Linked DNA regions of Colwellia sp. M166. The protein of the gene in region 2 interacts with the protein of the main gene of each other region in a pairwise test. Links are inferred from orthologs where the notes say so. Each region holds a gene or a part of one and is shown on either strand. Other genes may lie near its edges.

What was found.
Region 1: the proteins of FGD67_RS11445 (region 2) and topA interact in binary tests that used the Escherichia coli proteins (3 or more experiments, as listed by UniProt). The link is inferred for Colwellia sp. M166 from one-to-one orthologs.

Annotation. Positions count from the first base shown.
Region 1 is NZ_CP040755.1:3,843,370-3,849,546, forward strand. What follows is about bases 1,539-4,808. They hold topA (type I DNA topoisomerase), read left to right. Parts: upstream 1,539-1,926; coding sequence 1,927-4,608; downstream 4,609-4,808. In the rest of the region: FGD67_RS17380 (Ig-like domain-containing protein), read left to right, coding at 1-301; FGD67_RS17385 (arginase family protein), read right to left, coding at 420-1,526; FGD67_RS17400 (ribosome recycling factor family protein), read right to left, coding at 5,800-6,177. UniProt on the Escherichia coli protein: Releases the supercoiling and torsional tension of DNA, which is introduced during the DNA replication and transcription, by transiently cleaving and rejoining one strand of the DNA duplex.
Region 2 is NZ_CP040755.1:2,509,909-2,515,636, forward strand. The notes cover bases 1,847-4,667. They hold FGD67_RS11445 (YigZ family protein), read left to right. Parts: upstream 1,847-2,855; coding sequence 2,856-3,479; downstream 3,480-4,667. Other genes in these bases: pepQ (Xaa-Pro dipeptidase), read left to right, coding at 1,847-2,843; FGD67_RS11450 (TrkH family potassium uptake protein), read left to right, coding at 3,489-4,667. Also shown: FGD67_RS11435 (transglycosylase SLT domain-containing protein), read left to right, coding at 1-1,405; more of pepQ, read left to right, coding at 1,524-1,846; more of FGD67_RS11450, read left to right, coding at 4,668-4,955; Trk system potassium transporter TrkA, read right to left, coding at 4,990-5,728.

The DNA of each region.
Region 1 (6,177 bases), 1.3 Mb from region 2 along the record:
CGTAGGTGAAGACACTAACGGTGATAGTCAATTAACTCCAGGGAATGTAGCTGCTGTGATTGGCGAAGTTACTACTGATGATCAAGGTAGTGCATTAATAGACATTAAATATCCACAAAATTTTGGTGGGTGGATAAACATCAATTTGGTTGTTAGCGCGAAAGTAGGCGGAACAGAAAGCTTAAGACAGACGACTTTTATACTACCTGCGCTATTGGAGGATGTATTAAATGAGGATGCGCCACCGCCTCAAGGTTTAAGCCCATTTGGATTTTCAAATGACTGTACTGATGTAAATTAGTTGTCAAATTGCAGAATAAAAAAGCCGCAAAATTAGCGGCTTTTTTGTTTTCGGCTATTGCCACATGCTAGGATGGATCATATATACTACACTGTAGGCTAAATCGTATATTCTTATATTACTTATTCATTTCTTTAATTAAGAATGCTGAAATTTCAGCGCCAGCCGCTAACGTTCTGTCACGGCTAACTTCACCTAAACCAGTGCTGTCAGTAAATGGGGCTATTTCCATCATGTCGGCACCTGTGATCGGACATTGAGTTGCAACAGCACGTAGTATTTGCATTGCTTCATCTGGTGACAAACCGTCAGGCTCTGGCGTACCTGTTGCCGAAGCATAAGTTTCGTCAAGTGCGTCAATATCAAAGCTGACATAAACTTCATCAATATTATCAGCCTTTAACTGAGTAATAATTTTTTTAATAACCGCTTCAACACCTTGCTCTTTAACTTCATGAGCCCAATGTTGTTTAACTCCAAAGGTGCTTTCCCAATGTGACTTAGGCTTGCCGCTTGAGCGAATTCCAACTTGAATCAAATCACGATGCTCAGTTAAATCATCTAAAATGTGTGTACACCAAGAGCCAAAGCAAAGATCGATACCTAAACGTTCGACGAGCAAATCAGTATGAGCGTCAAAATGAACAATTGCGGCACGTACGCCTTGCTTTTTCTTTGCCTGTAAATAGGCTTTTGTTAATGGGTAACTTACCGAATGATCACCGCCAATACCAAAAATACCTTTGTTTGGAAATTCAGCATAAAAGTCGTGTAAAACGTCTTCTGTTATCGTTAAAGGGCTAACCGCGAATTTACTATTCTCATCTTGGTAGAGTGCTTTACGACAATTGGCAATAGTGGCCTCATTTAAATACTTATCGTGTAATAAATGCGGAATAACGCGTACGTCACCTAAATCAAAGGCGGTTAAATCAGGATACTGCTCTAGCAATGTCGAGCGAACAAATAACGGTCCCCAGTTTGCGCCACGTAAAATACCACCACCACAATCTGAAGCAACACCTAGAATAACCGCATTAGTCGATTCTGGCAGCTTTTCAATACTTTGCTGCCATAGGGCTTCAATATTATCTGATTGGCCAAATAACGCTTGGTGCAAACGCTCTTTACGTTCTTTTGCGGTGTTAACGGTAAAAACTCCGTTGCCTGGTGGACATAAGCACTGGCTGATTTTATTTTTAAATGTTGACCATGAGATTGTCATGTATATTCTCTTCCTATTAAAAGGTATTGAAATTCACTTAAATGAACGCAAACTACCTGGAGTGATGGTAATAAATTGTTATTACTGATGATAAACTGAAGTTATTTCGGTCTCAGCCCTTAAGTTTTATCATAAAGTCGATTATGATGGCGCCGAAAAATTCGCATCATTATAGCTAAAAGTTGTAAAAAGGCACATATATAAAAATTTTTTGCTTGTCAGCTTGCTAATTTACAGATATATCTAATAGTAATTTTAGTCTCAAATTTAATTTTAAGTCTCAGTTTTATTGATACATACAATTTTTACTTAATATTTTGCTCGCGCAATATCAAGTAATTCAGCGCAACTAACTGTGACGAAACTGGCAATAGTCAGCTTAGTAGGAATATAAAATAATATGGCAAAATCTCTGGTAATTGTGGAATCGCCAGCCAAAGCGAAAACAATTAACAAGTACCTTGGTAAAGATTTTATTGTAAAATCGAGTGTTGGTCACGTACGTGATCTACCCCATGGCAGTACCGGTAAAAAAGTGGCAGCTAAATCTCCTGCTGAAGTGAGAAAAATGGCACCTGCGGCGAAAGCCAAATATAAGCAGAAGCGCGATAAGCTTGCACTGGTTAACCGTATGGGAATCGATCCTGATAATAATTGGGAAGCGAATTATCAAATATTACCCGGCAAAGAAAAAGTGGTTAGTGAATTAACCAAGCTTGCTAGTACCGCCGACACCATCTATCTCGCAACCGATTTGGATAGAGAGGGAGAGGCGATAGCTTGGCATTTAAAAGAGATCATCGGTGGTGATGACGCGAAATTTAAACGTGTTGTTTTCAATGAAATCACTGAAAATGCAATTCAACAGGCCTTCTCTTCACCCGGTGAATTGAGTATGCCAGGGGTTAATGCTCAGCAAGCACGACGCTTTCTTGACCGTGTTGTTGGTTTTATGGTTAGCCCATTGTTATGGAAAAAAGTTGCCAGAGGTTTATCTGCAGGTCGAGTACAATCGGTTGCGGTAAAACTTGTGGTTGAAAAAGAACGTGAAATTAAAGCCTTTGATCCGAAAGAGTATTGGGAAGTTAGTGCCGATACACACACTGCTGCCGGTAATGATTTCGCACTTGATGTTACTCATGAAAAGGGGAAACCATTTAAGCCAACGAATGAAGCTGATACGAATAAAGCCCTAGCGGTTCTAAAATCGTCAGCCTATACCGTCAGTAAACGTGAAGATAAACCATCAAAGAGTACACCATCTGCACCGTTTATTACTTCGACATTACAGCAGGCTGCGAGTACTAAATTAGGCTTTGGTGTTAAACGTACTATGGGCTTAGCACAGCGCTTGTATGAAGCTGGGCATATTACTTATATGCGTACTGACTCAACTAATTTAAGTAAAGATGCGGTTGAAGCTTGTCGTGCTTATATTAGTGATAGCTTTGGTGATAACTACTTACCAGAAAACGCTAAGATATATAGCAGTAAAGGTAATGCTCAAGAGGCGCATGAGGCTATTCGTCCATCGAATGTTAAACTTGAAGCTGCTTTTATCACTGATGTTGATGCTGATGCGAAAAAATTGTATGAGTTAATTTGGCGCCAATTTGTCGCCTGTCAAATGACCGCTGCACGTTATACAGTAAGTACGATTACCGTTGATGCTTCTGGTTTTGATTTAAAAGCTAAAGGGCGTGTAATGCAGTTTGATGGTTGGACCCGTGTTCATCCGCAATTATCAAAAGGTGATGATAAACATTTACCTGACTTAGCCGTGGGTGAAGCGTTAACGTTACAACAATTGAATCCTGCTCAGCACTTTACTAAGCCACCGGCTCGCTTTGGTGAGGCATCATTAGTAAAAGAACTCGAAAAACGCTCAATTGGTCGCCCATCAACGTATGCGTCAATTATTTCAACTATTCAAGATCGCGGTTATGTACGTTTAGATAAAAAACGTTTTTATGCCGAAAAAATGGGTGAAATCGTTACGGATAGTTTATCCGGCAGCTTTCAAAAGCTAATGAATTATGACTTCACTGCCAATATGGAGCAGGAGCTGGATGAAGTTGCTGAAGGAAAAAGTAACTGGAAAGACGTATTAAACGGTTTCTATAAAAACTTTACTCAGCAGTTAGAGCTTGCGGACAAGCCTTCTGATGAAGGTGGTATGCGTAATAATGAACCTATTGTTACTGATATTGATTGTCCAACCTGTGGTCGTAAAATGGGTATCAGAACCGGTTCTACTGGCGTATTCTTAGGTTGTTCTGGTTATGCATTACCGCCAAAAGAGCGCTGCACAACCACCATGAACTTAACGCCAGGTGAAGAAGCGGTTAGCGTTTTAGCTGAAGACCAAGAAACTGAAGCGCTACGTGCTATGCACCGTTGTAACAAATGCGGCACGGCTATGGACAGTTACTTGATCGATGAAACGCGCAAGTTACATGTTTGTGGTAATAACCCTGTCTGCGATGGTTTAGAGTTAGAAAAAGGTGAATTTAAGCTCAAAGGCTACGATGGTCCTATTTTAGAATGTGATCGTTGTGAAGCCGAAATGGAGCTTAAGTCTGGCCGTTTTGGTAAGTATTTTGATTGTACGAATAGCGAATGTAAAAATACCCGTAAGCTATTGGCTAGTGGTGAAGCTGCGCCACCGAAAGAAGATCCGGTACAATTACCTGAATTGCCATGTGAAAAATCTGAAGCGCACTTTGTTTTACGTGATGGTGCGGCAGGTATTTTCTTAGCGGCAAATACGTTTCCCAAGTCACGAGAAACACGGGCACCGAAAGTGGTTGAGTTGGCGCGTTTTCGCGATAGAATTTCAGAAAAATTCTATTATCTTGCCGATGCTCCAGCAGAAGATCCTGAGGGTAACCTTGCTGTAGTACGTTATAGCCGAAAAACTAAATCACAGTATGTAATGACGGAAGTTGAAGGTAAAGCGACTGGCTGGAATGCTAAATATATTGAAGGCAAGTGGGTCGAAGAGTTAGCGAAGAAAAAAGCCCCTAAGGCAAAAGCTAAAGCGAAACCAAAAGCAAAGCCGAAAGAAAAAAAGTCAGCCTAACTTAGCTTGCCCATTCTAGTATGGGCAAGTTGATAGAATAAAAGCGCTCTTGAGCGCTTTTTTTATTGCTAATGTTTCAGAATAACTTAGCGTTATATCGATTGTTTATCTGCAGCGGTTTGATAATCTTCAAGCGATTAAATTACATTGAGTTGGAAGCAGCTGAGTAACGTTGTCTAAATAGTATTAATCAACCTCAGATCGGGTTAAGCCCTAACCATAGCATTCTTCTCTACGTCACTAATATTAAGGGTTGGCTTATTTTCTTTAAGGCAATAAGCCACTAAACCTGCCAGTAAATTCAACATAAAACTATTAGGGCTACGATGACGCGAATGCTCTATTTGAGATATATTCTTCAATTGATCATTTATCGTTTCAATAATAAACCGTCTAGATAACATTGCTCTATCCCATAACGACATAGCTTTGGCTTTCATATTACGGCGCACGGTTGTTATCAAATCAACTCCTTTTTCCTTCAAACCAACTGTTAATTTTTTTGCTTATATAGCCTTTATCTGCATATAACTTCCCTTTTAAGTTTTTAGCTAAGGCTAATACGGGCTTTGTGTCGTGAACATTGCCAGTAGTTAATTTAGCCTCAACTATTTCACCTCTAAAGTTAGTGACTAAATGTAGTTTGAACCCATAAAACCAACCCATTGTTCCTTTGCCCCGTTCGGCTATACCGTCAAATGTTTTATGTCTAGGAATTCTTAAGTTATGGCATACTTTTATGCTTGTAGAGTCAATAAACTCAATACCTGTAGACTCACCTTTAAGTATTGAAAAGTAGCTAGAAAGTGGAACGACCGCTTTAGGCATCACTTCTAAAAATCGAGTGTAGCTCAATAAGCTAGGGAAATGTGAACGATAAAACTTAGCAATATAACCTTTATAATAATTTTTAAAGTCGCGATGATTTGATGTATGAAAAGCAATTAATATAGTGATTATCTCACTCATAGCCATACGGCATGGACGATTTCGCTTGATACTTCCATCAGCAATTAATTGTTTCTCCCATTGTGGGATAAATACGCGACAAAAATCATCGACATCACAGAATATTTCAACTAGTTTATTCATGCCCGTTCCTTATTATCTTTCTGTTTTTTCTTGGTCGAAAGATCGGATCGTGGAACGGGCACTTAGTTCAATTTAATTAATTCTTATCCCGAGCTGAGGTTAATCAGCAAATTCTAGTGTATCTATCACTCTTCGTGCCTCAGCGATGGTGCAGTCAGTGCGAAGCATGAGCTCAGACACGGTTATCCCCGGCTTTTTGTCCACAATGCTGATCAACATATCAAAGCTTAAGTTTTTGTGTTGCTTAGACAAGTGTGTGACCAACCACTGCCAACTTTGCTCTTCACTAGCCTCAATTGCCGTTATTATTGCTTCTATTTGTTCAAAGCTAGCGTTGAGTTGCCAATTGCGAGAACGACCAATACGGTTAAGCTCCCCACCTTGTTCGCGGATCAGAGATTTAAGTACGGAGGATTTTAGTACACGACGTAAAAAAGCAGGTAGGGTAATATTGGGTGTTTTATTTTTGGCTGTTTT
Region 2 (5,728 bases):
ACAAGCGGGTTATCGAACCAATGATATTATCTGGCAACGTATCGTGTTAGCCGCAGATGGTGGTAAGCATACTTTAATTCCTTATTTAACCATGCTATTACCAAAAAATGAGCAGTATTTAGCTGAGCTTTGGCATAAAGTACGTCGTGATCCGTCCTACGTTAAACGTTTAACAAAATTTAAAAACAAAACTCCAAGAGAAGCTGAAATTGTTGCTTACGGTTTAAAGCGTTTGATATGGCGTGCACCTCAACAAGCACTTGATAGTTATGCTTTAGCTAAGACACTATTACCATTTACAAAACAACAGCAACAACAAATCACCTTGAAGTTTGCTTTAGCATTGGCCAGTAAAAATCATTTAGATGCGGCAGGGTGGTTAGCACAAGTTGATGATAAAGATTTTAATAGTAATTTAACACAGTGGTATATAACAGACGCATTACGAGATCAAAATTGGCAAAATATTAAAACTAAGCTGTTAAAATTACCTGAAATAGCACAAAAAAGCCTAAAGTGGCGTTATTGGTATAGTAGAAGTTTATTGGCAACCGGAGCGCTAGAAACTGGCAATAAACTATTAAGTGAACTGGCACAAAGCCGGCATTATTATGGTTTTTTAGCCGCCAGCTATTTAAATAAGCCAGCTAACTTTCAGAACATACCGCTTGATGTTAGTGCTGATGAAAAAGCGTTGATTATTAAAAGCCCTGAAGCGAAAAGAGCCTTTGAGTTGTTTGCTATTGGCCGATTTCATCATGCGCGTCAAGAATGGAACTATTGGTTATCGAAACTCAATAAGCGAGACAAGTTAGTTGCTTCTAAAATTGCTAATGAGATGCATTGGTATGACAGAGCTATATTTACCTTAGCTAAGGTTGGCTATCTTGATGATGTTAATTTACGCTTTCCATTAGGCTTTGAAAATGAGATTAAACATTACGCTGGCAATGAAAAAATCAATTCAGCATGGGCGTTTGCTATTGCTCGGCGAGAAAGTTCGTTCATGTCAGATGCTAATTCCTCTGCAGGGGCTAAAGGCTTAATGCAAATAATGCCAGGTACGGCAAAGCAGTTAGCACGTAAAACAGTGTCTAATCGGTATTTACTCGATGCTAAAAATAATATCAAGCTAGGGACTAAATATTTACGAAACTTATTGGATCGTCATGATGGTAACCCTGTGCTTGCTACCGCAGCTTATAATGCCGGTCCTTATCGAGTAAAAACTTGGTTAAAGGGGGCTGAATCGCTACCTGCAGATGTTTGGATCGAGACTATTCCGTTTAAAGAAACACGAGAATACGTCAAAAGTGTTCTCGCGTATCAACAAATATATCAACATAAAGTAGGGCAAACAGTTTCGTTATTTGATCAGATCATTGCGATGAATATAAATGAATAGCGCATATATAGCCATGATAGCTCTGAAACAGTATGTTGAAGTATCATAGGTATAAGCATTATCATATCGCACTAAACGCGGTATAATTAAAACAACAAGAAATTTAGAGAGTTACCAGATGAATACACTAGCGAGTCACTATCCAGCTCATGTTGCTGAATTACAAAAAAGAACCAAAGCTGTATTAACAAGAGAAAATCTTCAAGGCTTAGTCATTCATTCTGGTCAAGAGATCAAGGCTTTTTTAGACGATAATAGCTACCCATTTCGTGTTAATCCACACTTTAAAGCATGGTTACCTTTAGTTGATATTCCTAATTGTTGGTTATTAGTAAATGGCCGCGATAAGCCAACACTTATTTATTACCAACCAGTTGATTTTTGGCATAAAGTTATTGAATTAGCCGGTAGCTACTGGAGTGATTTTTTCGATATTAAAATTCTCTCTAAGGCAAGTGAGGTTGATAAGTTATTGCCTTACGATAAAAAGGCCTTTGCTTATATCGGTGCTCATATCGAAGTCGCAAAAGCCTTAGGCTTTGAGCATATCAATCCTGAGCCATTGATCAACTATTTACACTTCCATCGTGCTTATAAAACATCATATGAGCAAGAATGCATGCGCCGTTCTAATGCCATTGCGGTTAAGGGCCATAAAGCAGCAAAGGCGGCCTTTTTTGATGGCGCCTCAGAATATGATATTCAACATGCTTACCTTAAAGCGACACAGCATGTTGAAAGTGAAACACCTTATGGCAATATTGTCGCCTTGAATGAAAACACGTCGATATTACATTACACCGCGTTAGATCGCGAGGTGCCACAAGCACACCGGTCATTTTTATTAGATGCGGGTGCTAATTTTCATGGTTATGCCTCAGATATCACGCGTACTTATTCCTTTAAGCGCGATCGTTTTGCAGAGTTAATCGCTCGCATGGACAGCTTAATGCTAAATGCGGTTGATGGTTTAAAGCCAGGGCTTAGTTACGTTGATCTGCACATTGCATCATATCGCGAGATAGGTAAGGTACTAAAAGAGTTTAATTTTATTAATGTTGATGTTGATACTGCAGTAGATAGTGGCATTATTTCAACTTTCTTTCCGCATGGTTTAGGGCATCATTTAGGTTTACAAGTCCATGATGTTGGTGGCTTTATGGCTGACGAACGTGGTACTCATGTTAATACTCCTGAGCAACACGCTTTTTTACGGACATCACGTATCATTGAAAGCAATCAAGTTTTCACTATCGAACCTGGATTATATTTCATTGATTCACTGCTTGCTGACTTAAAGCAATCAGTGCATGGCAAAATGGTTAACTGGCAAGAAGTTGATACTATGCGTCCATTTGGCGGTATCAGAATCGAAGATAATATTATCGTTCACCAGTCTCATAATGAAAATATGACACGAGATTTTGAATTAAATTAAGCGAATATATACGTGTCCACGCCTTATGTGATAGCTGCTGACGAGATTATTGATGAAACAATTGTCACTCGCAGCCGCTTTATTTGCTACCTTAAGCCTTGCACTAGTGCTGCTGATGCCAAGGCGTTTATAAAAAGTTTACAAGCACTGCACCCACAGGCTAATCATCACTGTTACGCCTTTATTGCTGGTCGGCCTGAAAATAGTCAGTTGTATGGTTTTTCTGATGATGGTGAACCATCAGGTACCGCCGGTAAACCTATGCTGAGTATGTTAATAGGTAGTCAAATAGGTGAGCTTTGCGCAGTTGTTGTACGATATTTCGGTGGTACTAAACTTGGTCCTGGTGGATTACAGCGTGCATACGGCGGTAGTGTTAAACAAGCATTAGCGGTTTTACCGACAAAACTGAAAATTCCTATGGTACGCAAAACACTAGCGTGTCAATATAGCCAAGTAAACGATGTTTTGTACTATATTGGACAGTTTGGTGGCGAGATCATTCGACAAGACTACAATGAAAATATTGTCCTTACGCTCGCATTACCAGATGAAAAACTTGAGTTTTTCCAACTGCAGTTGCAAACAATGTCTGCTGGGCAGTTAACACTACAACCGATAACTAAAAAGCAATAATAAACTACCGTGCAATTTAAAAATATCATCCGAATATTAGGTTTACTAGTCGCTTTATTGAGTGTGACTATGTTACCGCCAGCTTTTGTTTCACTCGTTTACCGTGATGGTGGCGGTGTTTCTTTTTTAATGTCTTTTGTTTTTTGCCTGATCGCAGGGTTACTGTCTTGGTATCCTTATCGCGCTGAAAAAAGTGATTTAAGGGCACGAGAAGGTTTTTTAATAGTGGTGTTATTTTGGACTGTTTTGGCAAGCTTTTCTGCAGTACCATTATTATTATTAGATGAACCCAATCTCTCCGTTGCTGATGCTTTCTTTGAATCGTTTTCTGGCCTTACTACCACAGGGGCAACGATATTAACTAAAATTGATGGTTTGCCGCATGCTGTGCTGTGGTATCGACAGCAATTACAATGGTTAGGAGGTATGGGTATTATTGTCCTCGCTGTGGCCATCTTACCTATGCTCGGTATTGGTGGTATGCAATTATATCGGGCGGAAATGCCGGGTCCAGTAAAAGATTCAAAAATGACCCCTCGTATTGCCGATACTGCCAAGCATTTGTGGATGATTTATGTAACGTTAACTGTTGCTTGTGCCTTGAGTTATTGGGCTGCCGGAATGAACCTTTTTGATGCTATTTGCCATTCTTTTTCTACTATTGCGATTGGTGGCTTTTCAACCCATGATTTGAGTATGGGCTACTTTGACAGCCCATTGATTAATTTTATTTGTGTCTTCTTCTTACTGGTTGCTGGGGTGAACTTTGCCTTACATTTTGCCGTAGTTAACAGTCGTTCATTACGCAGTTACTTTTATGATTCAGAATTAAAAGCTTTTTTAAGTATTCAGTTAGTCTTAACGCTGATTTGTTTTGTCGTCTTGATGAGTTTTAATGTTTATCAATCGGGCTTTGAAAATTTTGAACAAGCACTTTTTCATGCGGTATCTATTGGCACTACGGCAGGGTTTTCGGCAGCATCTGCCAATGAAGCCGCTTTTTCTAATTGGCCAACGCTGTTACCTATATTATTAATATTTTCAAGTTTTATTGGTGGTTGTGCGGGCAGTGCTGGTGGTGGCATGAAAGTTATTCGTGTTCTACTTCTTTACCTTCAAGGTGTTCGAGAGCTGAATAAATTGGTGCATCCCAAAGCGGTATTTACGATTAAATTAGGTAAAAAAGCCTTACCCAATAGAGTTGTCGAAGCTATCTGGGGCTTCTTTTCTGCCTATGCCGCTGTCTTTGTTATTTGTATGCTATTGCTATTAGCCGCAGGTATGGACGATATTGCTGCATTTACCGCGGTGGCTGCCTGTTTAAATAACTTAGGCCCAGGTTTAGGACAAGTCGCGGCAAACTTTGCTGATATAAATGATTTTAGTAAGTGGGTATTAGTTGTTGCTATGTTATTTGGACGTTTAGAGATTTTTACCTTGCTGGTATTATTCACACCAGCATTTTGGCGAACCTAATATTATTCTTACAGTAGCTATTAAGCTTGAATGCTTAGAAAAATGTTATAGCATCTAATTGGAACAAGGCTTCAACATCGCTGATATAACGTTTACTGACTAAAAACAGCACCACATGATCTTCTGCTTCAATCTTAGTATGTGAATGGGCGATTAGCACTTCTTCGTCACGGACAATAGCGCCTATAGTTGTACCGGGCGGTAATTTAATTTGCTGGATAGTTTTACCAACAACTTTAGAGGATTTTTCATCACCTTTAGCGACAATCTCTATCGCTTCTGCTGCACCACCACGCAAACTGTAAACATTATCGATATTACCTCGACGTACGTGAGTTAATAGCGCTGAAATAGTTGCATGCTGCGGTGAAACAGCAATATCTATATTACTACCATGAACTAAATCAATGTAGGCACTGCGCTGGATTAATACCATGGCTTTGCGCACACCTAAACGTTTGGCGAGTAACGATGACATAATATTTGCTTCGTCATCATTAGTGACCGCAATAAAAACATCAAATTGGTCAATATGCTCTTCCATCAGAAGCTCTTGATCAGAAGAGTCACCAGCAAAAACCAAAGTGTCACTTAACTCAGAAGCTAAATAGGCAGCACGTTTAGCTGAGTGTTCTATTAATTTAACTTGGTGATTTTTTTCTAACAGCCGAGCTAAACCCGCACCAATATTACCTCCGCCGGCGATCATGATTTTTTTATAAGGTGCTTCTAATTTTTGTAATTCATTCATTACCGCTCGAATATGAATACTC